2 regions of the Collinsella sp. TF11-5AC genome follow, and region 1 is predicted to be linked to the other one. Evidence: riboswitches for the same ligand, from Rfam matches in the RefSeq annotation. Region 1 holds a riboswitch; the other holds the start of a gene.
The links. A riboswitch is a leader RNA that binds a small molecule or an ion and turns the genes downstream of it on or off. The one in region 1 is predicted to bind thiamine pyrophosphate.
Positions count from the first base shown of each region.

Region 2: another riboswitch for thiamine pyrophosphate. It lies ahead of thiC (phosphomethylpyrimidine synthase ThiC); the one in region 1 lies ahead of thiM (hydroxyethylthiazole kinase).

Region 1 is NZ_QSQO01000014.1:33,687-48,920, reverse strand. Features, by position in the region: gene DXD16_RS07225 (LysR family transcriptional regulator) at 1-336, opposite strand, end outside; gene DXD16_RS07220 (HAD-IIB family hydrolase) at 347-1,255, opposite strand; TPP riboswitch at 1,419-1,529, shown strand; gene thiM (hydroxyethylthiazole kinase) at 1,581-2,420, shown strand; gene DXD16_RS07210 (thiamine-binding protein) at 2,424-2,765, shown strand; gene DXD16_RS07205 (thiamine phosphate synthase) at 2,762-3,457, shown strand; gene DXD16_RS07200 (patatin family protein) at 3,559-4,428, opposite strand; gene DXD16_RS07195 (EAL domain-containing protein) at 4,748-7,465, shown strand; gene DXD16_RS07190 (GGDEF domain-containing protein) at 7,591-8,322, shown strand; gene DXD16_RS07185 (diguanylate cyclase domain-containing protein) at 8,319-9,122, shown strand; gene DXD16_RS07180 (flavodoxin family protein) at 9,234-9,857, shown strand; gene DXD16_RS07175 (arsenate reductase family protein) at 9,875-10,216, shown strand; gene DXD16_RS07170 (GTP-binding protein) at 10,303-11,433, shown strand; gene DXD16_RS07165 (tRNA (cytidine(34)-2'-O)-methyltransferase) at 11,533-12,132, shown strand; gene DXD16_RS07160 (ATP-binding protein) at 12,244-13,344, shown strand; gene DXD16_RS07155 (excinuclease ABC subunit UvrA) at 13,386-15,234, opposite strand, start outside.
Region 2 is NZ_QSQO01000004.1:95,710-110,943, reverse strand. Features, by position in the region: gene DXD16_RS03525 (DUF47 domain-containing protein) at 247-870, opposite strand; gene DXD16_RS03520 (inorganic phosphate transporter) at 938-1,987, opposite strand; gene DXD16_RS03515 (hypothetical protein) at 2,237-2,575, shown strand; gene DXD16_RS03510 (Bax inhibitor-1 family protein) at 2,660-3,355, shown strand; gene DXD16_RS03505 (TIGR02452 family protein) at 3,493-4,626, shown strand; gene DXD16_RS03500 (SGNH/GDSL hydrolase family protein) at 4,705-5,364, shown strand; gene thiD (bifunctional hydroxymethylpyrimidine kinase/phosphomethylpyrimidine kinase) at 5,617-6,447, opposite strand; gene thiC (phosphomethylpyrimidine synthase ThiC) at 6,630-7,964, opposite strand; TPP riboswitch at 7,957-8,072, opposite strand; gene DXD16_RS03485 (hypothetical protein) at 8,136-8,651, shown strand; gene DXD16_RS03480 (YaaA family protein) at 8,675-9,484, opposite strand; gene DXD16_RS03475 (aminopeptidase) at 9,588-10,985, opposite strand; gene polA (DNA polymerase I) at 11,152-13,896, shown strand; gene DXD16_RS03465 (Cof-type HAD-IIB family hydrolase) at 14,108-14,935, opposite strand.

The sequences.
Region 1 (15,234 bases):
CTCGCGGATCACATCGACAAATGCATTAACGGCAAAGGAATAATGCTGGCAGCTCACGCTAAAGTGCGGCACCTGCTCGGACGTGCCTTTGTACTTGCCCTCGAGCAGGTCGGCCTGGTCGAGCACCTGGCGCGCGTAGCCCAAGAAGGTCTCGCCTTCCTCGGACACAATGACGCCCTTGTTGGTGCGCTCAAAGATGTGTACACCCATCTCGTTTTCGAGATCGCGAATTGACGCGGTAATCGAAGGCTGCGACACAAAGAGCCGGCGCGAGGCCTCGGTGATGCTGCCGCATTCGGCAACTTTGACGACATATCTGAGCTGCTGGAGCTTCATGGCTTTCTCCCTAGACGTTCGTGACGTCGAAACCCGTCGCGTCCATCTGACGCATAAACGACGGCATCTCCCCCGTCGCGGCGCAGGCGGCAATCTGATGCAGAGCCCCGGCAACCGCATCATCTGCCGCAGCGCCGATATGCCAGCGCGCGGCAGCCGTGACGGCCTCGTTGGCATTGGCGACTGCAACGGAATTGGGAACGGCATCGATCATGGGCAAATCGTTATCGGAATCGCCGAATACGGCCACCTCGTCGGGCGTCAGGCCCAAAGCGCGCGCCAGCTCCAGCGCAGCACAGCCCTTGTCCCAGCCGGTCGGAAGAACGTCGAACAGGCGCACGCGGTTGTTGGGAAACACGAGCGAGAGCTCCGGCACCTCGGCGGCAACACGCTCGCGCAGCTCGGCGAGCTCCTCGCGCGAACGGGCACTCCAGATATTCGCCTTGTATGCCGGGGCATCGTCAACGACAGGGCGACAGGGAGCCTCTTCGCCCTTGAGCCACGCGTTGCCGCCTGACTCCATGGCGCGACGCACACGCTCGGGATCGCTTGTCACGCAATAGGCGTCGTTGTCCCAAAAGTCATCACCCAGACGGTAGACCTTCAAATAGGTATCGTCGGTCTCTTGCTCCAGGTAGTCGGCCAGGCGCATAAGGGCATCGTTATCAGTTGCGCGCGAGGCAACCGCCTCGCCATCGACAAACATCACCTGGCCGTTGCAAAACGCACCGGTCGAGAAGCACTCGGAGCGATTGCGGAACATCCAGCTCATCGCGGACGGCTGGCGACCCGAAACCGGGCCAAAATGCAGGCCCGCCGCCTGCATGGCATGAATGCCCTCGATGGCGCAGTCGCTGGCGCCATCGTGTCCAGCAGGAATCAGCGTATCGTCCATATCGGTCAGCACAAGTTTGATCATAAGGTCCCCTCGGTCATTCTTTATCCCGTCTATTGTAACGACCTGCCAATAAGGGACAGGTTTATCTTGGCAGGTTTTATCTGGGAAAATGCAGCGCCCCTGTTGCCACCTGCCAAAATAAACCTGTCCCATATTGGCAGGTGCGCTAGTATAGGGAACAACAGATTCGATGCGGGAGTGCCGGCGGTGCAAACCACAAGGCTGAGAGGGCATAGGGCCCAATCCTTTGAACCTGTCAGTTAATGCTGGCGTAGGGAGCATGCCGCCTTTACAGGGGCGCTGTCTATGCACAGCGCCCCTTTTCTATGCCAAGGAGGCATGTGCAGTGATTGATTCGGAACAGCTTAAGCAACATATGGTCAAGGCCGTAGAGGAGATTCGAGCCACCAATCCGATGGCCGGCTCCATCACCAACACGGTGACGATCGACTTTGTCGCCAACGCGCAGCTCGCCGTGGGCGGTTCGGCCGCCATGGTCTATCTGCCCGACGAGGGCGAGGCGCTCGTTGCCGGCGGCGCCGCCATCTATCTCAACATGGGCACGCTCTTCCCCATCTACGAGCAGACGATTCCCCGCGCGGCCAAGGCGGCACACGACGCCGGCAAGCCCTGGGTGCTCGATCCGGTGGGTCTGGGCATCGGTAGCCTGCGCACCCAGCTGGTAAACGAGCTCAAGCAGTACAAGCCCGCCATCGTACGCGGCAACGCCTCCGAGATCATCGCACTCTCCGGCCTGTGGGGTCTTGAGGGCGAGTCGGCCGATCTGAGCCGCGTACGTGGTGTCGATACCACCGACACGGTCGACGCCGCCCGCGATGCCGCCGTGGCGCTCGCTCGCTACACCGGCGGCGCCGTTGTGGTCTCGGGCGAAGTCGACCTGATTACCGACGGCACGACCGTGGCCAAATCCCACGGCGGCAGCCCGCTCATGTCCAAGATTACCGGCTGCGGTTGCTCGCAGGGCGGCGTGCTGGCCGTGTACGCCTGCGCTGCCGATCCGTTTACGGCAGCCGTCTGCGGTACCGCCGTCTACAACGTCGCCGGCACGCGTGCCGCCGCCGTCGCCGATGCCCCGGCAAGCTTTAAGGTCGCCTTTATCGACGAGCTCTACCGCGCAACCGCCCAAGACATCGCCGATAACCAACTCGAGCTCGAGGAGGCATAAGCCATGTCCGAGCCCGCAACCAATGCCGGCATGAACACGCTCGTCGCTGTGGCCATCGCCCCGTGCGGCACCGGCGATGAACTGTCCGCCGAGGTCGCCGAGGTCGTGCGCGTCATTCGCGAGAGCGGCCTTCCCAACCGCACCACCTCGATGTTCACCGAGATCGAGGGCGACTGGGACGAGGTCATGCAGGTCGTGCGCGACGCGACCTTTGTGTTAGCGAACAAGGGCATCCGAACCGAAGTCGTGCTCAAAGCCGATATTCGACCTGGATTTACCGACACCATGACCGGCAAACTCGAGCGCATGGAAGCGCAGATCAAAAAGCAGGAGGAAGCACGATGAGCATCCGCGACAACCTTGATATCTCGGCCTATCTGGTGCTCGGCCCCGAAAACACCCTCGGACGCCCCGTGGGCGATGTGGTGGCCCAGGCGCTCGACGCCGGCTTTACCTGCATTCAGGTGCGCTCCAAGGTGGCAAGCGCCCGCGAGATCATTGCGCTGACCGGCGACGCCGCGCAGGCAATCGCACAGGCCGGCAAGACCGGTCAGGTCGCCTTGCTGATCGATGACCGCCTTGACTGCGTACTCGCCGCACGCGAGCAGGGCATTGCGGTCGACGGCGTGCACGTGGGCCAGAGCGATATTCCCGTCGAGGTCTGTCGCAAGCTGCTGGGCCCCGACGCCATCGTGGGCCTTTCGGCCCGTTGCGAGGAAATGCTCGAGTACGTCAAGACCGCCGACATGAGTCTGGTCGACTACCTGGGCATCGGCCCGCTCCACGAGACCGAGACCAAGCGCGACTGCGGACGCGCAGCCGATGGCTCCATCATCACCAAGAGCTTTGAGGACCTGGCCGCACTCCACGCGGCAAGCCCCGTGCCCATCGTGGTGGGCGGCGGCGTTAAGACGGCCGACTTGCCGCAGCTTAAGGCAACCGGCGTCGACGGCTTCTTTGTGGTGAGCGCCGTCTGCAGCGCCGACGATCCCTACGCCGCGGCCAAGGAGCTTGTCGACACCTGGCAGCAGGCATAGGCATAGGCCGAACAGCTGATTCGCAGCCTCATATCTTCAGCAATGGAAAGCGCATCCCAGTTTGGGCCTCCATTCCGGGATGCGCTTTCCGTATGCGACCCTTACCCCGCCAGATACGCTTCCAACGCCGGCAAAGTCGCCTCTGCATCGTGGCGGCCGACCTGGTAGATGCGCTCGAGCTCATCCGGTTCGCGGCACAGCGACGGCACCTTCACCGATTCGCTCGGCCGCACCACAAAGATTTCCCCGGCAGCCTCTCGACGTGCCAGGTCATCGAGCGTGGCATTGTAGACCTCATGCCGATGCTCAAGCGCTGCAACAAACTCCGGATAGTGACGGAACACGCGCCGCAGCATGGGCATCACGCTGTTGGGCTGCTTCACAAAGCCCGCCGGCTGCGTGAGTACCACGATATTGCGGTCATACCCCTGCGCAAACAGCCATGCGCTGGGAATAGAATCAGCCACGCCACCATCCAGATACTTATGCCCGTCAATAGCAACGGGACGCGTCGCCACAGGAATCGCCGACGATGCCCGGATCCACTCGATATCCCGCTCGTCGCCATAGGGCAGGTCGTGGTAGACGGCCTTGCCCGTCTCGATATCGGTGCACACGCACGTAAACCGCATGGGGCAGGCGCGATACGCCTCCAGGTCGATGGGATCGCGCTCGATGGGCACCTCGTGATAGGCAAAATCGGCATTGAACATATCGCCGGTTCGCAGCCAGCTGGTCACGCTCGCATAGCGTTTGTCGGCGCAATAGGCCTTGTTATAGCGAATGGCGCGGCCGATCTGGCGCGATTTAAAGTTGTAGCCAAATGCCGCGCCCGCCGAGACGCCCACCATATGGTCGCAGGTCAAACCGTGCTCCATCCAAACGTCGAGCACGCCCGCCGTATACATACCGCGGTAGCCGCCTCCCTCGAGCGCCAGCCCCACCGTGCGCGTCATATTTGACTGTGCCATGCGACCATCTCCGTTCCTGCGTTTTAAAACGGAACAAGTATACCCATCAACAAATATCGTCTCAGTCGCATTTTCATCGAACATCGTCGCGTTACCGTTTGGCGAATAATGGCCGCCCGCAACATGGGCACCCCTACATAATTCCATACACTTGTTTATACTACTCAGTAGTTATCAGCCGAGAGCACGAACCGACAAATAAACCCAACGACGCAGCAAGGCGGGGGCTTGGAAACACGCAAGGCGTTGAGCAGCAACGCATGTGCACAACGAGCTCGCCCGACGCAATCCGCCCCGACCTCAGAAAGCCGCTTACAGTATGGATAACGCCAGCAATAATACCGAAACGCTCGAAAAGACCATCCGTGACCTTCTGGAGCGTCAGGACGATCTGATCAGGACCGCCTTTACCGACGAGCTCACCGGACTTGGCAACCGCGGCGGCTTTACCCGTTCCTTAGAGGAACTCTGGGAGCAGGAACTGCCCGTGACCATGGCGTTTATCGACATCGATAACCTTAAGCACTGCAACGACATCTTTGGACATGACGAGGGCAACCGCTATATCTTGCAGGTGAGCCTCTATCTCAAACTGTATATGAAGGTGGACGAGGCGGCATTTCGTCTGGGGGGCGACGAGTTCGCCATCCTATCTACGATTGCGACCGAGGACGACCTTGCCGAACGTCTGGAACACTGCCGAACGGTACTGCTCGAAAACAACGCTTCCAAGATGCCTCACTCGTTTAGCTACGGAGTGGCACACGCCGACCCCGCCCTGGGCGAAGCCCCCAATCGCTTGACGAACGATGCCGATCATCGCATGTACGACTACAAGCTACGTCATGCCGTGCACCTTGATCGACGCAATATCGCACAAGCCCACACCGACGACTTCGAAATAAGCGATCGCATTTTCGACGCCCTTTCGATGCTCAACGAAGGCCGATATTTCTTTATCGAGAACTTGGACAAACATCGAACCCTTTGGTCACAAGGCGCCTTGCGCGATCTTGGTCTTCCTTCGGAGCATATAGACAACTGCCACGATTACTGGAAAACGCGTGTCCATCCCGATGACCTTGAGGCCTATACCAACGACATCGACCAAATCTATGACGGCTCCAAACATCGCCACGTCATGCAGTACCGCGTGCGCAACGCCGCCGGCGACTACATCCTCGGCCGTGCTCGCGGGTTTCGTATCGACGGCGACGGAAATGTCCCCTCGCTCTATGTCGGCGAGCTCGTCAACCACTCGCTTGCCGAGACCGTCGACGCCGCCACGGGCCTCGGAACGCAGCGCACGCTGATCAACGCTATCGATGCCTGCCGTCGCGACCGTTGCAAGACGGGGCTTATAGCAGTGCGCGTTCGCGGCACGGCAAAGTTCAACGAGCTCTACGGGGCCGAGGCCGTCGACAACATGCTCGCCGAATACGCAGGCCGCATGCTGTCGATTACTCGCGGCAGGAGTCGCGTCTTCCGCTCACGCAACGCCCAGTTCGTCGTGCTTAGCAACAATTTGGATCACGAAGCATTCGAGCAACTGATCCAACATCTCAAAGAGGCCGTTTTCGCTCCCGTTCGAATCGCGGACGACACCATTACCCCCGTCTGTCTTGTCGTTCCGGCCTTTTACGAGCACCTGACCAATCAAACGGCCGCCGTTTTAGGCGAACTCGACCGTCGCATTCGCACGGCCGGCGGGCTTGTTCCCAACGACAGCCTCCCCATACCCGAGGTGGAGCGCAAAAGCGCCATCGCCGAACGCATCGATCCGCTCACGGGTCTCTATCGACCCAGCGTGTTTATGCGCCGCGCCAACGAATTTCTCGAGACAAGGCGCAACGGCGCTTGGTGTATCGCCACCGTCGATATGGGACACATGCGACTGTTCAACGAATGGCACGGACAGGCCGAGGGCGACCGCATGCTCGCCGATGTGGGCACGGTCCTCAAGGACATCGAGAATGCCAACATGGGCGTCGCAGGGTACTGGGGCCAAGACGACTTTTGCATACTCATCCCCTTTGAACACGACACCGTCCATCAGATCTATAGCCGCGTTCGCCAGGCCGTGGCCAAGTATGATGACGGCGTGGGATTCTGGCCGTCCATGGGCGTCTACCCCATCGACTCCAACGAGAAAATCACCATCGATGCGCAGGCCAAGGCCATGTTTACCAATCGGCGCGCAAAAAACGACTTTAAGGAGCGCATTGCCATTTTCCGCCCCGAGGAGTACGAGCGCGAAATCTCGTTCCACCGCACGCTGACCGAATTCCAGTACGCGCTCTCCAACGGCCGTATTACCTACTACCTGCAGCCCCAGGTCGACATGGAAACCGGCGAGATCATTGGCGCCGAAGCGCTCACGCGCTGGATCGACAAGGATGGCTCCCTCATTTCGCCCGCCACCTTTATCCCCGCTCTCGAGGAAAGCGGTTTTGTGGTGACGCTCGACAAATACGTTTGGCAGGGCGTTGCCTTGTGGCTGCGCGAGCGCATCAATCGGGGGCTTCGTGTGGTTCCGATCTCGCTTAATGTGTCGCGCGTGGATATCCTTGCCTGCGACGTTGCCGAGCATATGGGAGCGCTCGCCGCCCAATACAACCTGCCGCCCGAGCTCATGCGCATCGAGATCACCGAGACAGCTTATACGGGAGAGTCCGAGGCCGTGGATAAACTAACGGCCGACCTGCACACCCGCGGCTTCTCGACCTATATGGACGATTTTGGCACCGGCCAGTCCACGCTCGCGATGCTCAAGAACGTCAACGTCGACGTCATCAAGCTCGATCGCACGTTTGTGCCCGATAACGGCGATGAGGGCCGCAGCGTGCAAATCATCTCATCAATGCTCGAGATGGCGCAGTCACTCCATCTGCCCGTTGTGATCGAAGGCGTCGAGACGGACAAGCAGGCAAACATGCTGCGCCACATGGGCGCCCGCTACGCTCAGGGATTCCTCTACTACCGCCCCATGCAGGCGGAGGATTTTGAGGCATTGCTCGATGGTGGCGACAACAACTAATACGCTCGCACGCAAACGCCACCGTCGAGGGGAGCGTTTGTTCCCATGAGCTAACTAATACTCCAATCTAAACCGAATTGGGAGTAAGATACAAACCATTGTTCCATCCAAGGAGGCAATCCATCATGAACGAGTCGTATCGCCTGGGCGAGCAATCAATCATCGCTCATCTTCAGCGACTTGCGAACGGGGCCTCAACCACCGAGCTCGATGTTGCCGCGCTGCCCCCGGAGCTGCGTGCCATCGGTGAGCAACTGCAGAAAACGCTCGCCATCCTGCAACAAGAACGCGAGCTGCTTGAGCACGGCGCCTATATCGACTCGCTCACCAATCTTGGCAACCGTGGCGGACTCGACCGCCATGTCGATCAGCTCTGGCGCAAAGGCACCCCCTTCACCTGCGCCTATATCGATATCGACCGCCTTAAGCATTGCAACGATAAGTTTGGCCACGCCGAGGGCAATCGCTACATTCTGAGCATCTGCCGCGCACTCACCGAGACAATGGAGCACGATGAGTTGCTGTTCCGTATCGGTGGAGACGAATTTGTACTTATATCCCCCACGACAGACGAAGCCGAGCTCGAGCAGCGCCTGGAGCGGACGCGTGCCAATCTTATCGAGGCAACATCGGACGGCAAGGCGCCCATGATCGCCAGCTTTAGCTTTGGCTGCTCGCGCGTCGACCCACTTGCAGGCGATACGCGTCGCCAGATGACAAAGGACGCCGACCGCAAAATGTATCGCTACAAGCTCATGTACCGTGTGCAACAACCGGAAGAAGGCGATGCGCTGCAACGCCCGATCACCGAACAACCCCCCCCTGCAACGACCGAGTGTTCCAAGCGATCTCCATGAGCTCCGAGACACGCTATCCGTTCATCATTAACCTCGACACCGGCGAATCGCAATGGTCGGTTAATGCCGTGCGCGATTTTGACCTACCCTCCCAGCATCCCTACAACTCGCTCGATATATGGCTTGCCCGTGTTCACCCCGAAGACCGCGACAACGTACGTGCCGAGCTCGATATGGTGGTAAACGGCACGTGGCACTTCCACTGCATGCAGTATCGCGTCATGAATACCGCCGGAAAATACGCGCTTTGCGACTGCACGGGTTACCGCCTGGACGGCACCGATACCGAGCCCAACATGTATGTGGGCATTGTCACCAACCGAAGCTTGGCAGATACGACCGATTCCGTGACCGGTCTGGGCGATATCCACGCCCTGGTCAACGCCATTGGCGAGATGCGTCGCGTGGCACGAAACGCGGGCTTGATCGCCATTAAAATCGACGAAATCGCACAGGTCAATGCCCGCTTTGGCTTTGATGCAGGCGACCGCGTTTTGGCAGAAAGCGCCGCCTGCCTCATGGATTGCTCGCGCGGCAAGGGTCGTCTGTTCCGCTCGACCGGACCGATGTTCGTGGCGCTCTTTGACGAGCTTGATCCCGAAGAGACCGACGCGGTTGCAGACGAAATCGAACGGTTCTTGGGATCGCCCGTGCTCCTTGGCTCATTTGAATATCAGCCGCCCCTTCGCGTGGCGACGCTTCATCTGGACGCCGTCGACCGACAGCCCGTTTCCATTTTGAACGAACTCAATGCGCTGATTAAAGAGGCGCCGCAGGTACCGGGCACCAAGCTGGACTAGCGACGTAGGGCGCGATGTGAAACACAAGCCGTTTCGCATCGCGCCCCGCGCCATCTGCCCTCTCGTGCGATAATCCTCCGCAGAAGTCACCGACAGCAGAGGGAGTTTGTGATGAAGGTTCTTTTGGTCAATGGCAGCCCCAAGGCAAACGGCAACACCGCCCGCGCACTCGCCGAGGTCGCCGAGCAACTTAGGGCCGAGGGCATCGATACCGAGACGTTTCAACTGGACGCCAAGCCCATTCGCGATTGCATCGGTTGCGGCCAGTGCGGCAAGCTTGGCGGTCGCTGTACCTTTGACGACGACGTGGTCAACGAGCTGATCGCTGCCGCCGAACAGGCCGACGGCTTTGTCTTTGGCTCGCCCGTCTACTACGCACATCCCAGCGGACGCATCCTCTCGGCACTCGACCGCGCATTCTATGCAGGCAGCAAGGCCTTTGCGCACAAGCCGGGCGCCGCTGTCGCCGTTGCCCGTCGCGGTGGCACGTCGACCACCTTCGATGTGCTCAACAAGTACTTCACCATCAACCAGATGCCCGTGGTGGCATCCACCTACTGGAACAACGTCTTTGGCGCCATGCCGGGCGAGGCCGCCCAGGACGCCGAAGGCCTTGCCACCATGCGAAACATCGGCAAAAACATGGCCTGGCTGCTGCGTTGCATCGAGGCGGGAAAGTCCGCCGGCATCGAAGCGCCCCAGGCCGATCGCGCTAGGACCAACTTCATCAGGTAGAACGGCGGAACCAAACAATGAACGTGCAGATCTTCGGTACCAAAAAGTCCTTCGATACCAAGAAGGCGCAGCGCTATTTTAAGGAGCGCCGCATTAAGGTGCAGTTTATCGACCTTAAAGAAAAGGAGATGAGCAAGGGCGAGCTCACGAGCGTGATGCAGGCGGTCGGCGGTATCGACAAGTTGCTCAACCCCAAGGCTAAGGACGAGGAGACGCTCGCGCTCATCCAGCACCTCACCCCTAGCCAGCGCTTCGACAAGCTGCTCGAAAACCAGCAGGTCTTGGCCGAACCCATCGTGCGCAACGGCAAAAAGGCCACCGTCGGTTATTGCCCCGATGTATGGGGAGCCTGGGAGTAGCCTGTGTTATTTGCCGGCGCGTGGGTATAAGAGCAGGCGTTTGGCATATGATTCAACTGTAAGCCATGTCTAACAAAGGAGGGCACATGCCCAACAAACCCGTGAAGATCATCATGCTTACCGGATACCTCGGTGCCGGCAAGACCACGCTGCTCAACCACATCCTCGCCAACGACGGCGGCATCCGCGCCGCCGTGATCGTCAACGATATCGGCGAGATCAACGTCGACGCCAGCCTCATCGCCGACGGCGGCCTTTCCGAGACCGACGACCTTATCCCGCTCACCAACGGCTGCATCTGCTGCACGCTTTCGGACGACCTGGCCAACCAGCTGCAGGGCATCGCCGATTCGGGCAAGTTCGACTACATCATCATCGAGGCCTCGGGTATTTGCGAGCCTATCCCCATCGCCTACACCATCTCGAGCTTCTGCGACGAGGCCAAGGTGGGCGGCGAGCCCAAGCTCGCGCTCGACAACATCGTGGCCGTGGTCGACTGCGCCCGCATGTACGACGAGTTCAACGGCGGTCGCGACCTGCTGGCCGAGGACATTGACGAGGATGACATCGAGAGCCTGCTCATCCAGCAGATCGAATTTTGCTCCACGCTGATCCTCAACAAGACCGATACCGTCACGCCTGAGCAGATTGCCGAGCTCAAGGCCATTGTGCGCAGCCTACAGAAGGACGCCGTGATTGTCGAAGCCCAAAACGGCGAGGTCCCCATGGAGGAGCTGCTCGACACCGACCGCTTCGACTTTATGCGCGCCTACAACTCCGCCGCTTGGATCGAGGCCATGGAGCATCCCGAGGAGCACGACGACCCCGAGGTGCTCGAGTACGACATCGAGACCTTTGTGTACTCGCGCCGCAAGCCGTTTGACCTGCAGAAGTTCACCGATTTTGTTGAGCAGGAGTGGCCCGACGAGGTCATCCGCGTCAAGGGCCCGCTGTGGCAGACCGGCAATCCGGACATGTGCTACATGTTTGAGCAGGCCGGCCACCAGATGCGCCTGATGGAGAACGGTCTGTTTGTCGATTCTGCGCCCGAGGGCGAGAAGCAGAAGATTATCGACGAGAACCCCGAGATCATGCAGATTTGGGACGACGAGACGGGCGACCGCATGACGAGCCTGTGCATCATCGGCCGTCACATGGACAAGGATGCGCTCATCGCCTCCCTCGATGCCTGCCTGACCGACTGGCACCGCGCCTAGGTTATCGAAGCGGGCATTTTCCGCCCACGTAACCGCCAAACCACCACGAAGGTGCCTGTCCCCTTCGTGGTGGTTTTTCGTTCTATGCCAAGGAGATTCATGTTCAATATCGTGCTGTATGCACCCGAGATTCCGGCCAATACGGGTAATATCGGCCGCACCTGCGTGGTCACCGGTGCCCATTTGCACCTGGTAGAGCCGCTGGGCTTTTCGCTCGACGACAAGACGGTGCGTCGCGCCGGCCTGGGCTACTGGCAAAACTTGGACGTGACCACCTATGCCGGCTGGGAGGATTTCCTTGCGCGCAACGACCTCTCCCCCGCCGACGAGCGCCTGCACCTGCTGACCAAAAAGGCGCGCCGCACCTATGCGCAAAGCACCTACCGCGACGGTGACTATCTGGTCTTTGGCAGCGAGAGCTCGGGGATTCCCGAGCCGCTGCTTGCCGCGGCGCCCGCATGCTGCGAGCGCATTCCCATGCTGCGCGACTGTGATTCGCTCGATAACGCCGAAGTCTGGGAGGCCCACGAGGAGGCGCTCGGGCATACCAAGGACAGCCACGAAGCCATCCTTCGGCAGGATATCTGCGGCAACTTTATCGACCCGGCCGACTACCGCATTAGTGCACTCAACCTCTCCAACAGCGCCGCCATCGTCCTCTACGAAGCCCTGCGCCAGACAGGCTTTCCTGGCATGTGACAAAGGGACTGTCCCTTTGTCACATTGATGCACCAAATAACGAGCCGTCGCTTTTAACCAGAATTAACTAGAATAAAATGGAGTTAAACGGCGATGTGAAAGGAGAGCCTTGTGGAATATCTCGAGAACCCGTTTACCCCCAGTTTTGGTGAGGTTCCTGCCCATCTCGCCGGCAGACAACAGATTATTCGGGATTTGGACCGTGCCTTCTTGAGCCAGCGTAGACGCCCGGAATTGACCTCGATCTTCTCAGGTGCGCGTGGAACCGGTAAAACCGCTCTCATGTCGTCGCTCGCGACAAGGGCAGAATCCCACGGCTGGATAGCCGTAAAGACGACCGCGCTCTCGGGAATGCTTGAGGAAATCGAGTTCGGGGCGAAACGTGCTGCAGGCCATCTCATCGACCCGTCTAACAACTTCGAAGTCACCGGTCTCGGAATTGCACCATTCGGCAGTATCGAGGTCAATCGCGTTCACGATGCCTCGACTTGGCGTTATCGCATGAGCGACATCATCGACCAGCTCAACGAAACGGGCACCGGTCTGCTCGTCACGGTTGATGAGGTCGACCCGACGCTCGACGAGATGATCCAGCTCGCAGCCACGTATCAGCACTTTGTGACCGATGGGAAACGCGTCGCCCTACTCATGGCGGGACTTCCTAACAACGTCTCGACGTTGCTGAACCACAAGACGGTCTCGTTCCTTCGTCGCGCCCAGCAATATCATCTGGGGCGTATCGCCGATTACGATGTACGCGAGGCCTTGATCCGAACGATCCAGGAAAACGACCGTTTGGCGGATGCCGAGGGAATCGATAAGGCCGTTCGCTCGATTTCGGGCTTTCCCTTCCTTTTGCAGCTTGTGGGTTACCGCGCCTGGGATCTCACGAGCAACTCGAGAGAAATATCGTCTCGCGACTTTGACCAGGGAATCAAAATCGCACGCGACGAAATGGACGACCGGATCCTCGCGGCGACCTATCGGGAACTCACTGCAGAGGACAAGCGATTCCTCATCGCCATGCTCGATGACGAGGAAGAGTCCACCACCGCCGACCTTGTCGGGCGCCTTAAGCGTTCGCCGCAACAGGTCTCCCGCTACCGACGCCGCATGATAGACGCAGGCATTATTGGGGAACGCGGGCGCGGTATCGTCGCTTTTGAATTACCGTTCTTCCGCGACTATCTCGCCGCTCAATGCGTGAAATAGGCATCAATGTGACAAAGGGACAGTCCCTTTGTCACATTCGGTTAGAGGTAGCGGCCGGTGATGCTTGCGGAGCAGGCAGCGATGTCGCCCGGCGTGCCGACACAGACGATTTGTCCGCCTGCGTCGCCGCCGCCCGGGCCCATGTCGATCACGTAATCGGCGTTACGGATAAGGTCGAGGTCGTGCTCGATCACGATAACCGTGGCGCCCTTGGCAACAAGGCCATCAAACACACTCAGCAACACCTGAACATCGAGCGGATGCAGGCCAATCGTGGGCTCGTCGAATACGAATACGGCATCGTCCTGCACGCGGCCCATCTCGCTCGCAAGCTTAAGGCGCTGCGCCTCGCCGCCCGAAAGCGCCGGCGTGGGCTCACCAAGCGTGAGATAACCCAAGCCCAGGTCGTGCAAGGTCTGTAAACGCACCTGAACCTTCTTGAGTCCGACGGTCGCGTCGAGGGCCTCATCCACGCTCATATCCATGAGCTGCGGCAACGTAAGCAGGCTGCCGTCCTTGCCCTCGCGATGAATATGCGAGGCCGCGTCTGCATAACGCGAGCCGTGGCATGCAGGGCAGACGATCTCGACATCGGGCAAAAACTGCACGTCGAGCGATATCGAGCCCGTGCCATCGCACGTAGGGCAGCGCAAAGCGCCAGTGTTGTAGCTAAAGGCACCCGCTTTATATCCTGCCGCCTTGGCCTCGGGCGTACGGGCGAAGGCGCGGCGCAGCTCATCATGGATGTCGGCATAGGTCGCTACCGTCGAGCGTACGTTGGCGCCGATGGGCGTGGCGTCAATCAGGTTGGCGCGCGCGATGCCCTCGGCATCGACCCAACGCACGTGCCTTGGCAGGCGCTCACCGGCTGCCTGTGCCTTGAGCGCCGGGATGAGCGTCTCGAGCACCAACGTCGTCTTGCCCGAACCCGAAACGCCCGTCACCGCGACAAGGCGGCCGCGCGGGATATCGACTTCGAGCGGTTTGACGGTATGGATGGCATCGGTCGCCATGTGGATATGGCCTAGGTCGAACATTTCGTCGTCAGCCACCTGCGGGCGCAGACGCTTGGGGTCCGAGCGCAAGAACGGCGCGATGCGGCTGCCCTGCGATTGCTCGACCTCACATACCGTACCGGCGGCGATTACATGGCCGCCGCCTGCTCCCGCAACGGGGCCCATCTCGACCAGATAGTCGGCTTCTGCCAGCACGCGCGTGTCGTGGTCGACAACAACCACGGTATTGCCGTCGACCACCAGATCGCGCATCACGCCCACCAAGCCGTCGACATTGGCAGGATGCAAGCCGATCGAAGGCTCGTCCAGCACATACAGCACGCCCGTCGATCGGTTACGCACCACGCGGGCGAGCTGCACGCGCTGACGCTCGCCCGTGGAGAGCGTGGCACCGGCGCGGTCGAGTGAAAGGTAATCGAGGCCCAGATCGACCAGTCGACGGGCCGTGCTCAAAAACGAATCGCAGATATCCGTCGCCATGGGCTGCATCTCGGCCGGCAAGGATGCGGGCACCCCGCGCACCCACTCAATCGCCTCACCCAGCGTCATAGCCGCGGCCTGCGCCAGATTGATACCGCGCACCTGGGGATGGCGTGCGGCCTCGGAGAGACGCGTGCCGCCACAGTCACGGCATGGCCCCTCGCGCAAAAAGCGCGCCACGCGCTTGAGGCCCTTGTCGTCCTTAACCTTGGCGAGCGCATTCTCGACGGTATAGACAGCGTTGTAATAGGTAAAATCGAGCGGCGTGGCGCCCTCGCCGTTTTTGGGAACGTAGAGAATGTGCTTTTTAACCGCCGGACCGTGGAACACGATGTCGCGCTCTTGAGGCGTGAGCTGGTTAAACGGCACGTCGGTGCGCACGCCCATCTCGCCG
Region 2 (15,234 bases), on a different contig from region 1:
TAACCCAAACAGTACCCAAAGCAGCAATCAGCCAAACGCTCATCAAGGGCCAAAGTGTCCGAACGGATACCAAAGGTCCCTTCAGCCAAACCCCCATTGCGCTAAACCTATCAGCCAAAGTTCCCAATGGTGGTGCATAAGGGAGCGGGCCCGGCCACTAATAACCTTTTGACGACTCTGCTTGCAGCCGGAGTGAAAAAGGTTATTAGTGGCCGGGCCCGCGACCGGTGGGACATGTACCCCCAATTAACTGTTCTTCATGACAATCGAATCCACGACATCGGCCACATTCTCACAGCAGTCGGCGCAGTACTCCAGGAAGGCATATACGTCACGCCAAGCGATGACCTCGAGCGGGTCCTTGCCGTTGACGTGCAGGTTGCGCATGGCGTTGATGTAGAGCTCGTCGGCCTCGGACTCGATGGTGTTGATCTGAATGACCAGTTCGCGCAGCGTCTTGGACTTGCGGTAGTTGGGCAGCTCGACCATCAGGTCCTTCATGGCGCGGCAGGCGTCGGTCACCTTGTGGGCGATGACGATGGCGTCGGGATGGATGCTCTGGATGTTGGTGAAGTAGACGCGCTGCACGACGCCCTCAATACGGTCGAGCACGGTGTCGAGCGCGCAGCTCATCAGATCCAGATCCTCGCGCTCGAGCGGGGTGATAAAGGCGGTGAGCAGGGCGTCTTCGAGCTCGTGGTGCTTCTTGTCTGCCGCATGCTCAATCGCATGCATCTCCTCGAGCATGTCGTGGATCTGCGCGGGATCAAAGTTCTCAAAAATCTTGATGAGCAACTCTGCGGCCTGGACAGCAAGGTCGGCGCAGGCGACGTAGTTGTCAAAGTAGAACGAATCGGGTTTCTTTGCCATGGGTGGGTCCTTTCGAGGCGAAGACGGGTGGGCGAAGTGTTGCGGTCCAGATGGACGTTCGGTTTGACTAGAGGAACATCATGAACAGCTTGGCCATGACAAAGCTGATGAGTCCGCAGGCGGGGAAGGTGAAGAACCAGGTGAACATCATGTCCTTGACGACGCCGAAGTTGATGGCCGAGAGGCGCTTGACGGCACCGACGCCCATGATGGCGCAGGTCTTGATGTGTGTGGAGGACACGGGGATGCCGGTAAGGGTGGCAAGCAGCAGGTTCGCGGCGCCCGCGAGGTCGGCGGAGAAGCCCTGATACTTCTCGAGCTTAACCATGCTCTGGCCGACGGACTTGATGATGCGCTCACCGCCCACGCTGGTGCCGATACCCATGGTGGCCGAGCACAGCAGCATAATCCAGATGGGGATGCCGGCATCGCCGACGCTGGTCTGGCCGTTTGCGAAGGCCACGCCTAAAAAGAGCACGCCGATGAACTTCTGTCCATCCTGCGCGCCGTGCATAAAGCTCATGGCCGCAGCGCTCGCGATCTGAGCGTATTTAAAGAAGACATTGGCACGTCGCCTGTTGGCGGCGGCGAAAAGAATCGAGACGAGTTTGCACAGGACCCAGCCCATGACAAAGCCCAGGCCGATGGAGAGCGCCAGGCCGTAGATGACCTTCATCCACTCGTGGACGTTGACGCTGCTCGCGCCGCCGAGGGCGATAGCGGCACCGGTCAGGCCGGCGATAAGGCTGTGGCTTTGCGAGGTGGGGATGCCAAAACGCGACGCTGTGGCGCCGTAGACGACGATGGAGAACAACGCCGCGCACAGGCAGGCGAGCGCCATGGTGCTGTTTCCGCCAAAATCGACGATATGTGAGATGGTGTTGGCGACGCTCGCATTAAAGTGCGTCATGATGAGCACGCCGAGGAAGTTGAATGCGGCGCTCATGAGAATGGCGGCGCGGGCGGGCATGCAACGCGTAGTGACGCAGGTCGCGATGGCGTTGGGCGCGTCGGTCCATCCATTGACGAAGATGGCGCCCAACGCGAGGATCACGGTGACGGCAAGGACTGGGTTCGACACAATTTGGCCGAGGAAGGTTGAGAACGTTACGTCCATATATGGGCTTTCTCGAAGTTTGCAGACACGTTACAAAAACATGATAAATCGTATCACCTCCTACGGGTTTCTTTGCCGAGTTCTGATGGGAGAAGTAATTTTTTGGCACTAAAATTGAATATTAGCCCTGTTGACCGTGGGTGTTCTTTTTGCTATCACGCCATGCGGACACGCGCGTTCGCTCCGACACTCCAAAACCACAGTCTGTTCGCTTTACAACATGCAAACATGCGTTCGATAATAGGAGACATGGAATATCGACAGACAGATGGCAAAACTCGGCGCGTGCACAAGCAGTATGTGGACGTCGTGGCTCGCATCCTCGCGGGCGGACAGGTCGTGCCGGTCACCGTCTGCTGGGTCGACGGTCGTTGCTTTACGATTGACGAGATTGTCTCGACCGCTGGGTTTGGCCTGACGGTTCACGGCATCCGTACGGCAACCTATAAGGTGCGTTTTGGCGGGCACGCGACCGAGTTGTATCTGGAGGACCAGACGCGCGAACGACCAGATGGCTCGCAGGCCCACCTGATGCGTTGGTGGGTGTGGGCATTCGACCGTACGCTTGAGGGCGAGCGCCGTAGGTAAGGACGCACGGCGTTCGGGTACAATGACAGGAATCTTGTCAGCTACTGCGCCGTTATTTGTGGCGCTTTTTGAAAGGACGAACCTATGAACGATATCCAGGGCTATCAGAACGGCCCCGTCGAGAGCGGCGCAAGCCGCGCCAAGGAGATGTCGCCGCGCGCGTACAATCTCACCATGTCTGCCCTGATCTTCTTGGGCTTTTGCGCCATGGGCGCCGGCGCCTACTTTACGAGCACCATGTCGTTTGCGCGCATGATGATGAGCGGCGCCGCCTTGCCGCTGGTCTTTGGCTCGTTTATTTTGACCATCGTCGGCATGGTTATGATGTCGGCTGCTGCCAGCAAACAGTCCGTGGGCCTGTCCCTTGTGGGCTACGTAATCTTTGCGAGTACCTTTGGCCTGACCGCGTCGTTTGGCCTTGCCAACTACGACCTGCCCACCATCAACACTGCCTTTATCGCCACGGCCGCCATCACCTTTGTCTTTGGCGCCTTGGGCGTGACGTTCCCCAAGTTTTTCCAGCGCGTATATGGCATCGGTTTTGGCATTCTGCTCGCCACTATTCTGGTTGAGATCGTGCTGATGTTCATGGGCGTCTCGCAGACCATCACCGACCTGATCGTGATCGTGGTGTTCGCCGGCTTTATTGGCTACGACACCTATGTTGCCACGACAGTGCCGCCTACACTGCCCAACGCCGTGCTCATGGCGTCCAATCTGTTCGTGGACATTATCAACGTGTTCCTGCGCATCCTGAACATCCTTGGCCGTCGCGACTAGTGGCGAATTGCGGTGGTGCTCGCCGTGCGTGTAAATCGATGCGAAAGGCGGTCCTTCGGGGCCGTCTTTTTTGTATGCGGCGGGGTATCATGGATGGAAAAAGCCGATAGCGGCAGCGACAGGAAAGGTGGCCACGTATGGCAGACGTCGACAACAGGAACCGTAACCGCAGGTCTAATCGCGCGGGTCAGCCCAATCCCAAGCGCGAGGCCCGTGCCAAGGCCGCCGAGCGTCACGTGGCAACTGTGTCCGAAGCGTGCGCCAAGGATATCGAGCGTTCGCTTGCCGGTGTTCGCGAGTTTGACGGTATGCCTGCCGGCTTTGTCGCGGCGATGAAGGCCAAGGTTCAGAGTGCTGTGGCCGCCGAAGAACAGGTTGCCGAGGACGTCGAGGGCGCGGAGGCTGCCGAGACCGAGGCGGCGCCCGAGACCGAGGCAGCGCCTGAGCCCGTCGAGGAGTCTGCCGAGGAAATCGCTGAAGCTGAGTCCGCGCCTGCTGAGGAGCCCGCTCCGGTTCTGCCCGAGGTCACCGTGCTCGATGCCTCCGCCACGCAGGCCATCCTGGACAACGGTCGTGGCTATGCGCAGTTCTGCGACATGGCCGTGCTCGCCTTTGCCTCGTTCACCAACCCGGGCGGTGGCTATATTCAGGGTTATCTGGGCCAGGAGGCCACGCTGTGCGCCGATTCGTATCTGTACAACGTTCTCGATAAGCAGCGCAAATGGTACGGCGAGAACCGTCGCCGCAACATCAACTGCGAGCTTTACCGAAACCGTGCGCTGGTGGTGCCTGCGGTGCGCTTCGACCGCAACCACGTGCATGCATACGCCGACGTGATCGTGGCCGCCGCGCCCAACGTCAAGCGCGCCCGCCAGGAGTATCGCGTGAGCGACGATGCTCTGCTGGATGCCCTGCGCGACCGCATTCGCTTTGTGCTTGCCATCTGCGACGAGCTGGGTCGCGAGAAGCTCGTGCTGGGCGCTTGGGGCTGCGACAACAACGGCTTTGACGCAGAGACCGTGGCCGAGCTCTTCCGCAAGGAGCTCGCGTCGGGCGACTTTAAGGTCAAGCAGGTCTTCTTTGCCGTGCCTTCTACGCGCTGGGATGAGGATTTTGCCAAGTTCGAGCACGTGCTGGCAAACTTCCCCGAGCGCAACGAGGAGTCCTATGCCCAGGTTGCCGCTCGCGCTGCGGCAGCTCGCGCCGCCGAGCAGGCCCAGGCTGCTACCGAGGATGATGAGGACGAGGACGATTGGCGCAAGTACCTGTAATCGGTACGTGCTGACAGATAGGCCGAGCCGACGGGAGAGGCTGCTTCCGTCGGCTTTTTACTGAGCGAGGGGCTTACGATGAAAAACGTTCTATGCTTTGGCGACAGCAACACCTATGGTTACGATCCGGCGGGCATGCGCGACGGCACCGCGGTGCGCTATGCGCAGGATGTGCGCTGGTGCGGCGTGGCCCAACGTGACTTAGGCGAGGGCTGGCATGTAATTGAAGAAGGCCTCAACGGCCGCACGACGGTACGCGACGACATGTGCCATCTGGATACCAATCTTAACGGCATCCGCGCGCTGCCGATGCTGCTCGAGGCCCATAAGCCGCTGGATGCGATCGTTATTATGCTGGGAACTAACGATTGCAAGACGGTCTTTGGTGTGACGGCCTCCGATATTGCCCGTGGCACCATGGCACTGATTCGCGCGGTGCGTGCATTTCCCTGGACCAATGTCGCACCCTGCCCGCGTATTCTGCTGATGGCACCTATCAAGATCAAGCCGCAAATCGCCGATGTATATATGACCGATTTTGACGAGCGTTCCGTCGAGGCCTCGGAGCATTTTGCTGAATACTATGCGCACGTAGCCAAGCAGTTTGGCTGCGACTTTTTGAATGCAGCGGAGTTTGCCGAGCCGGGCGATATCGACTATCTGCATATGATGCCCGAAAGCCACGAGAGCTTGGGACATGCCGTGGCAGCCAAGCTCCAAGAGATGCTCGGTGAGTAGCACGGCCCCAAACCACCACAGAGTTCCCCTTGCGGGGGCTTGTTTCGTTTGTTTGTCTTGATCTGTAACAGTTCCAAGGCCGAAAACGGGCTAGATGTTACAGATTAAGATTATTTAGGTCGATATCGATTGTTTGTCTTGATCTGTAACATCTAGGGTCGATTTTGCCGAGTTACTGTTACAGATCGAGATGTTTGTGGGAGTCACCGCAAAGGTGCCTGTCCCCTTTGCGGCGGTTTTGGGCTGCGAATCTTAATATTGCCACATGTGGTTGACAGGGCCGGAGCCTTTGCCCATGTTCAGGCCGGCGGCCAGAGCGCCTGTCAGGTATGCCTTGTCCGCGTTGACGGCATCGGCAAGATCCATACCCTGGGCCAGCGCGCAGGCGATGGCGGACGAGAGCGTGCAGCCGGTGCCGTGTGTGTTGTCGGTCTCGATGCGCTTGTGGCGGAACCACGTGGTGAGTGGATCTCCCAGATGGTTGCCCTCGTCATCGAGTGGCGCGGGTTCGGCCAGTACATCGTTGGCCTCGTTGACAAGATGTCCACCCTTAACGAGGGATGCGCAACCAAAGCGGCGGGTGAGGAGCATGGCAGCATTTTGCTGCGTGCGCTCGGAGTCGACCTCGTAGTCGAGCAGGGCCATGGCCTCGGGAATATTGGGTGTGATAACCGTCGCTAGCGGGAACAGGCGGCGGGTGAGCGCCTCGGCGGCATCTTCGGCAATCAGCCGCGCGCCCGAGGTGGCTACCATGACGGGGTCGACGACCACGTTTGTCGCGTTCCAGGCGCTCAGGCGGTCGGCGATAACATCGATAATCTCGGCAGAGGAAACCATGCCAATCTTGACGGCGTTGGGGCGGATATCGTCAAAAACGGCATCGATCTGCGCCGCGACAATATCCGGGGAGATGTTCTGCACGGCGGTGACGCCCAGGGTGTTCTGTGCGGTGATGGCGGTGATGGCCGTCTCGGCATACAGGCGGTGCGCCGTGATGGTCTTGATGTCGGCCTGAATGCCGGCGCCACCGCTGGAATCGGATCCTGCGATGGATAGAACGGCAGGTACCTTACTGCGATCCATGTTCGCTCCCTTGTTCGGTCGGAATCAAATGGGTCTATAAGCCAGCATTATAAAGATGCCCGGGCCGACTCTATGTCGAACCCGGGCGGGCGATGCAATCTTTACGCAAATGCAAGCAAATGTTCACACGTCAACAATTGACAGGCACCGGCTCGCCGCCAGAAGCGGCCGCGGCGACAGGGCTAGTCCTCCATGCCAAGGTCGATCGTGGTGCCCTCGAAGATCTTGTTGACGGTTCGGACGGCGCACATCTTGCCACACATGGTGCAAGTGCCCTCGGTGGCGGCGGGGGACTCCTCATAGCGCTTCTTGCCCGTAACCGGGTCGAGCGCGCACTTCCACATGGCGTCCCAGTCGAGCTTGCGGCGTGCCTGGCCCATCCTGTCGTCCATGCCGCGGGCGTGGGGCACCTTCTTGGCGATATCGGCGGCGTGTGCGGCGATCTTGGTGGCCATGAGGCCGTCGAGCACATCCTGGGCGTTAGGCAGGCATAGGTGCTCGGCCGGTGTCACGTAGCACAGGAAGTCGGCACCGGAGCTGGCGGAGATGGCGCCGCCGATGGCGGCGGTGATGTGGTCGTAACCCACGCCGATATCGGTCACCAGCGGTCCGAGCACATAGAACGGAGCATTGTGGCACAGGCGCTTCTGCAGTTTCATGTTGGCGGCGATCTCGTCGAGCGCCATGTGACCCGGGCCCTCGACCATGACCTGGACGCCGGCGGCCCAAGCGCGCTTGCACAGCTTGCCCAGCTCGATCATCTCAGCGGTCTCGGTGGCGTCGTTGGAGTCGTAGAGACAGCCCGGGCGGCAGGAGTCGCCGAGCGAAATCGTCACGTCGTACTCGTGGCAAATCTCGAGCAACTCGTCGTAGAACTCATAGAACGGGTTCTCGTTACCGGTGACCTCCATCCAGCCAAACAGCAGTGAACCGCCGCGGCTCACGATGTTCATCAGGCGGCCGGTCTCCTTAAAAGTCTTGGTGACCGACTTGTTGATGCCGCAGTGGATGGTCATAAAGTCCACGCCGTCCTCGGCGTGCGCGCGCACGACCTCGAACAGGTCGTCCTTGGTGAGCTTGACCAGCGGCTTTTCCATGTAGCCGATGGCGTCGTACATGGGGACGGTGCCCACCATGAGCGGCGTCTCGTCGATGAGCTGCTGGCGGAACTGGCGCGTCTTGCCCGAGTTGGAGAGGTCCATGATGGCGTCGGCGCCGTAGTCCTCGGCGATCTTGACCTTCTTCCATTCCTCGGCGGCATCGGCCTTGTCGCCCGAGATGCCCAAGTTCACGTTGACCTTGGTGGACAGGCCTTCACCGACGCCAAAGGCGCGCATGCCTTTTTTGATGTGCACGATGTTGGCGGGAATGGCGATACGGCCGTCGGCCACGCGCTCGCGGATGTACTCGGGGTCGCGATGCTCGCGCTCGGCGACTTCCTTCATCTGCGGCGTGATCTGCCCGGCACGGGCGAAGTCGATTTGCGTGACGAGCTTGGGCTCGGTCTGTGTGCTCATTGGCACGGCTCCCTTCGTTGGCATTACCCATATCAGGTTTGCGGGTCAGGGCGGGCGCGCCCAGTCTCAGCCTGCCGTCTTGTCCTGCAAGCTCCCCGTTTATGTAATGGGCTCAAGTATAGCTCGAATGGGTACGATTGGCCTAACGAGCGTGCCTGTGGGGAGGCGTACATGGAAGACAAGCATCTATATCGAGAGACACAATGGGATGTATCGGCCGAGGAAAGCCGTGCGCACCATGGGTTGGTCGCGATTGGTTTTGCGGTGCTTGCCGTGCTGGTGATTGCCTTTTGTATCTGGACGTTTGGTGGTCGCGGCGGCGCTGCATGGGAGTTCGAGGCCGACGATGCCCTGCCGATCATGACAGTGAAGGTTACGGGCGGCAATACCGTTGCCGCGCCGGGCGACTATTGGTATCCGCGCGACGAGTTTGTGCAGCTGCAGCTGAGCGGCGGGTCTATTCCGGGCGAAGAAATCGAACGCGTGACGTTTGATGCGACGCTCAAAACGCTGACGGTGAAGCTCAAAGATCAAGGGGACGTGCCCACGACCATGGACATTGCGCTGACGGAATGGCGCTTGGAGCCCCCGGCGGGCGCTGCGGTATCCGAGGTGGAGCACGTTAAGATTACCTACCAAGATGGCTCGACGAGCGAGATTGCAAAGGCCGATGGCTTGGCGGAGTAACGAGGTGTTTGGAAACGGCGGGTCTATTGTGCCTGCGCGTTCATGAAAACCAGGGTGTTTTTGTCTGAAAGCTCGGGAAAGTGGCGATAGCCAACATCGAACGCGGTGAGCCCGCTTACATCCTCGAGCTTGTTTTCTGCCATCCAGCGCACCATGGAGCCGCGCGCCTTTTTGCTGGCGGTCGAGCGCTGGATGGGCTTGCCGTTGCGAATGCCTTCGCCAAAGAGGCATGTGACGGCCGTGGCGTCGCACGCGAGGCAGGGCAGAACGGCTTTGGCATACTCTATGCTGGCGAGGTTGACGATCGTGATGTTGGAGCCCGCCGGAGCGATGGCCCGTGCGAGCTTGTCGCCCCAAAACGCGTAGAGGTCTCGGGCATCGTCGACGGCAAGCTTCGCGCCCATCTCCAGCCGATACGGTTCAACGGCATGAAAGGGGCGTACGCATCCGTAAAGGCCCGAGAGGATCCACAGATGGTCTTGCAGCCATGCGAGCTGCGCGGAATCCATCACCTCGGGTGCCATGCTCTGGTATTGAATGCCGTGATAGGACATGACGGCAGGGGAGAGGTGGCGGGCGAGTGCGGGATTGTCGAGATCGCTCTTATTCAGGATGGGCCGGAACTCATGCAGGGTGTTGAGGCAAGGCCCCAGCAGTTTGTCACTCACGTTCCAGAGCGCCTGCAGGCCACCGCTGCCTTCATTCCGCTCGATATCTAGCAGTGCGCGGTGGAGGTGAGCCGTCTCGTGCGCAAAAGGTGGAATGCCCAGGACTTCAAAAGCATCTTGGGCCGCACGCATCTGCTTGGCGGGCGAAATGATGACCTGCAGCATGGACTCTCCTCTGCCAAAAAGGAAGTTGCGGTGGAATACGGTCTGTTTTGGCCGTTTATGGGCCAGTTTAGTCCGTATTTCACCGCAACTGATGAAGGGTTGGTTAGGCGCGCTCGATGAAGGCCTTGTAGCCGCGATAGGCCTCGTAGATGTCGGCCTTGTTGGCGACCTCCCACAGGGCGTGCATGGACAGGACGGCAACACCGGAGTCGATGACGTTCATGCCGTACTTGGCCATGATGTAGGCGATGGTGCCACCGCCGCCCGCGTTGACGCGGCCGAGCTCACAGGTCTGGAAGTCCACGCCCGCCTCGTCCATGATGTCGCGGATGAGGGCCACATACTCGGCGTCGGCGTCGTTAGAGCCGCCCTTGCCGCGGCTGCCCGTGTACTTGTTAAAGCACAGGCCGCGACCCATAAAGGCTGCGTTCTTGGTTTCGAACTTGCCGGCGTAGCCCGGGTCGAAGCCGGCGGACACGTCGGAGGAGAGCATGCGGCTGCGGGCGAGCGCGCGGCGCAGGGCCAGCGGGCTATCCTCGCCGGCGAGCGTCATGATCTCGGCGACGGTGTTCTCGAAGAAGCGGCTCGTCATGCCGGTGGCACCCACGGAACCGATCTCCTCCTTGTCTACGATGAGTGTGATGCTCGTGCGCTCCACGTTGGCGACGTTGATCTGGGCGAGCATGGACGGATAGGCGCAGACACGGTCGTCGTGGCCATAGCCCAGAATCATGGAGCGGTCGAGGCCCATGTCACGGGCGGGGCCGGCGGGCACGACCTCGATCTCGGCGGAGAGGAAGTCCTCCTCCTCGACGTCGTACTGCTCCTTGAGGATATCCAGGAACATCTGCTTGACGGGCTCCTTGGGAGCGTCCTTGTCGTCCTCGTCAAACTTGACGGGGCGGCCGCCCACGATCACGTCGAGGATCTCGGCGTCGACGGCGTCCTTGGCGGGCTTGGCCATCTGCTCGCTCGAGAGGTGGATCAGCAGGTCGGAGATGGTAAAGACCGGGTCGTCGGCCTTGTCACCGATGTTGATGTCGACGGTGGTGCCGTCCTTTTTGCAGATGACGCCCACGAGTGCGAGCGGGGAAGCGACCCAGTGGTAGCTCTTGACGCCGCCATAGTAGTGCGTGTCGAGATAAGCCATGTCGCCGGCCTCGAAGGCGGGGTTCTGCTTGAGGTCCAGGCGCGGCGAGTCCACGTGGGCGCCCAGGATGTTAAAGCCCTGCTCGAGCGGGGCGGTGCCCAGGTTGACGAGCATGAGGTCCTTGCCGTGGTTGGCGGCGTACACCTTGTCGCCGGCCTTGAGCGCGCGGCCCTCGGCGATCACGGTCTCCAGATTGACGTAGCCCGCCTCCTCGGCCATCTTGATACCGGCCTTGACGCACAGGCGCTCGGTCTTGTTCTCACTCAAAAACTGCTTATAGCCGCGGCAAAGCTCCTCGAGCTCCTCGATCTGCTGTGGCGTGTACTTTTTCCATGCGCTGGGACGCTCCATGACGCAGGCTCCTTTCGGATCGATCGTGCTGGTTGATGTACCGTGAGCCATCGTATCACGCGCGGGCCCGCGGCGGCAGGGAAGCCTGATGTGCGGTGGCCGCGGGGCGGGGAGCGTGTAAACTGGTGTGAGCAAACCGTGCCCAGCCCAAAGCGAGGTATTCAATATGTCTGAAAAGCGCCGTACCTTTGCCGTCATCGACGGCAACTCGCTCATGCATCGCGCCTTCCACGCCGTGCCGCCGACCATGAACGCGCCGGACGGTCGCCCCACCAACGCGATCTTTGGTTTTCTGAACATGTTCCTCAAGATGATCGATGCCTTTAATCCCGACGGCGTTGTCGTGGCGTTTGACAAGGGCAAGCCGCGCGTGCGTATGGAGATGCTGCCGCAGTACAAGGCGCAGCGCCCGCCCATGGACCCCGACCTGCACGCGCAGTTCCCCATGATCAAGGAGCTGCTCGCCGCGCTCAACGTGCCCATTTTGCAGTCCGAGGGCTGGGAAGGCGACGATATCCTGGGAACCATGGCGCGCCTGGGCGAGGAGGCCGGCTGCGACATGCTGCTGGTGACCGGCGACCGCGACATGTATCAGCTCGTGACCGAGCACGTCAACGTGGTCTCGACTCGCAAGGGCCTGTCCGACGTGGCGATCATGACGCCCGAGAGCGTGGACGACCTGTATCACGGCATCACGCCGGCGCTCGTGCCCGATTTTTATGGTCTGAAGGGCGACACGTCCGATAACATTCCCGGCGTACCGGGCATCGGCCCCAAAAAGGCGAGCGCGCTCATTGCGCAGTACGGTAGCCTGGACGAGGTCATCGCGCATGCTGACGAGGTCAAGGGCAAGATGGGAGAAAACCTGCGCGCACACATCGACGACGCGCTGCTGAGCCGTAAGGTGGCGACCATCCGCACCGATGCACCCGTTGAGCTCGATTTTGAGGCGACGTCCTTCCCGGCGTTTTCCGCCGATGAGGTTTCCGCGGCGCTGGGCACGCTTGGTATCACCGCCATGCAGAACCGTTTCTTGGCGCTGATCGGCGGCGAGGGCGGGGCAGCTGCCAGCACGTTTGAGATTCCCGCCGTTTTGCGCGCAGCCGCCGGCGATGCTGGCGCGCTTGGTGCCGTTGCGGCTGAGGTCTCCCGCGTGATTGATGCCGGCGAGTGGGTCGCCGCCGTGGTGGACGATGACAAGGAAGAGGGCGCGCTCTTTGGGCTGACGCGCACGCTGTGGTTGGCGACGTCCAAGGGCCTGTTTGCGCTCGAGGAGGGCGACAGCGGTGCGGCGGCTGAGGTTGAGGGCTTCAACTTCGCCCACGGCGTGATTGCCGGCGTGCTCGCGCGTCTGTTTATGGAAGGCCGTGTGGCGAGCCCGGATATGAAGGCGCTTTTGCATGAGCTTTCGCCCATCGATTCTTCTGAGCTCGAGCTCATGGATCCGCTGGCAGTCGATTCCACGCGCATCTTCGATACCGTTGTTGCCGCCTACCTGTTGGATTCCGACCGCTCCGAGTTTGACGAGGTGTATCTGGCCGATACGTATCTGCAGATGGCGCTGCCTGCGGCGCGCGGCGCAGAGGGTGCTGGCGAGGACGCTCCTGCGCCCGCCGCTCGCACGGCGGCCTTGACGCTGGCGCTGGTTGCACCGCTGCGTGACCGCATGGCCCGCGAGAACGCCGCCAACGTGTTCGATGGCATCGAGATGCCGCTCGTTCCGGTGCTTGCCAAGATGGAGCGCGCGGGCATGCTCGTGGATCCCGACCGCCTGCACAGTCTGTCCGAGGGTCTGGCGACCCAGATTGCCGAGGTCGAGCGGAGCATTCGCGATCTGGCCGGCGACGAGGCCTTTAACATCGGCAGCCCCATGCAGCTCTCGCACGTGCTGTTTGATGTTATGGGGCTTCCGACCAAGGGCCTCAAAAAGACCAAGCGCGGCTATTATTCGACCAACGCCAAGGTGCTGAGCGACCTTGCCCGCGACCATGAGATCGTGCGCCTGATTTTGGACTGGCGTGAGAAGTCCAAGATTAAGTCGACCTATCTGGACACGCTAGGTCCGCTGCGCCGTGGTGACGGGCGTGTGCACACCACGTACAACCAGACCATCACCGCGACGGGACGTCTGTCTTCGAGCGACCCCAACCTGCAAAACATTCCGACGCGCTCGGAGCTGGGACGTACCGTCAAGACGGCGTTCTCGGCAGGCGAGGGCAGCGTCTTTTTGGCGGTGGACTACTCACAGATCGAGCTGCGCCTGCTCGCGCATCTTTCGGGCGACGAGCATCTGGTGCGCGCCTTTAACGAGGGCGAGGACTTCCATGCCGAGACGGCCGCGCGCGTATTTGGCGTGCCGGTGTCCGAGGTGACGCCCGACCTGCGCAGCCGCGCCAAGGCCGTGAACTTCGGCATCGTGTATGGTCAGCAGGCTTACGGTCTGTCGCAGTCGCTGCATATCTCGATGGCCGAGGCGCGCGACATGATTGACCGCTACTACGAGGCATACCCGGGCGTACGCACGTTCCTCGACAACGTGGTGGCGCGTGCCAAGCAGACGAGTTACGCCGAGACCATGTACGGCCGTCGTCGCCATATTCCCGAGCTCAAGGCCAAAAATCCGCAGCTCCGCGGTTTTGGCGAGCGCACGGCCATGAACCACCCCATGCAGGGAACCGCGGCCGACATCATCAAGATCGCAATGGCCCGCGTAAGCAGCCGCCTGGAAGAAGAGGGCTTTGCCGCTCACATGATCCTGCAAGTGCACGACGAACTGGACTTTGAGTGCCCCGTCGACGAAGTCGAGCGCCTCACCGCCATGGTCCGCGACGTCATGGAGCACGTAGTAGGCCTCCGCGTACCCCTCATTGCCGAAGCCAGCACCGGCATAACCTGGGCCGACGCGAAATAGGAAAGCACTCGGTAAGGCAGGCTCGCCCAAGACGCAAGCCCCCACATACTTAAGATTTGGGACAAACACTACTGATTAATTTGTCCCACAGTAACCAAAACAGAGGGGAGCCCCTCCCAACAAGGAGCTCCCCTCTGCTCAAATCATTTCAGCTAAGTATCTAGACACTCAAGACGCCATCTTGGCGCCCGGCCGGGTCCGACGAGCCACGTTAACGAGCCGCCAAGATGGCGTCGATGAGCGTCAGTACGCCCCCGTCGTTGTTGCTCGGAATGCGCCATTTAGCATGCGCGTTCATGTGCTCCTCGGCATTGTCCACGATAAAGCTATGCCCGACGCGCTCCAGCATGGGGATGTCGTTGTAGGTGTCGCCCACGGCGGCAGCATCGGCAATATCGATGCCCAGGTGCTCGCACAGGTGCGCGACGCCGGCGCCCTTGTCGACGCCCAGGTTCATAAAGTCGATCCACTCGCGCCCGGCGTTGGTGACGTAGAGCTTGTCCGAGAACTCGGGGTTATAGGTCTCGCGGAAAGCGGGCTCGGCGTCGTAGGCGGGGAAGAAGATCGAAATCTTGTTGGACTCGATATCAAGGCCCTCAAAGCTATCGACGTAGTTGATCGTGTTGTAGTACACGCTGATCTCGTCGTGGTACTGATGGTCGCGGGCGAGCACATAGAACTCGTCGTAGCAGCACAAGACGGGAACGGCACGCGGGTCCTCCGAGGCACGGGCGAGCACCTGCTGATACAGCGCCACATCGATGTTGCTCTTATAGATATAGCTGCCGCGATAGATGACGCAGGCTCCGTTGTCGGGACAAAAAGCAAGGCGGTTCTTAATGCTCTCGAACATTTCCTCGAGTTTGGGGGCGGGGCGTCCGCTGGCGGGGCAGAATACAATGCCTGCGTCGGCGAGCTTGTCCAGGCGCTCATCAAGACCCTGCGGCAACACGCGCTTGTCGGTGAGTAGCGTCTTGTCCATGTCGACGGCGAGAATCTTAATGCTTCCGATATTGGTGTCCGATTCGTAAGTTTGCATAAAAGCGCGCCTTTCGTTTCGAAATTGTTTCAGACGTTATAACCATCAACCAGTAACTGAGCGTATTGTCGCAGGAACGGAGCGTATTTGCACCACGCTTCACAAAGTAATGAAAAAACTTTTCAGAAATTTGAATTTGTCGCTTGTGCTGCGGGCACTTTAGCGTAATATAGCGACCATCGAAAACGGAGACGGAAATACAACCGCTTACCGAAGAAAAGGTACCGTTTACGATATTAGAATTGCGCCCGGCGATAGGTGAAAGGAGAGGCAGATGCAGTTCGTAAAGATCATCACCA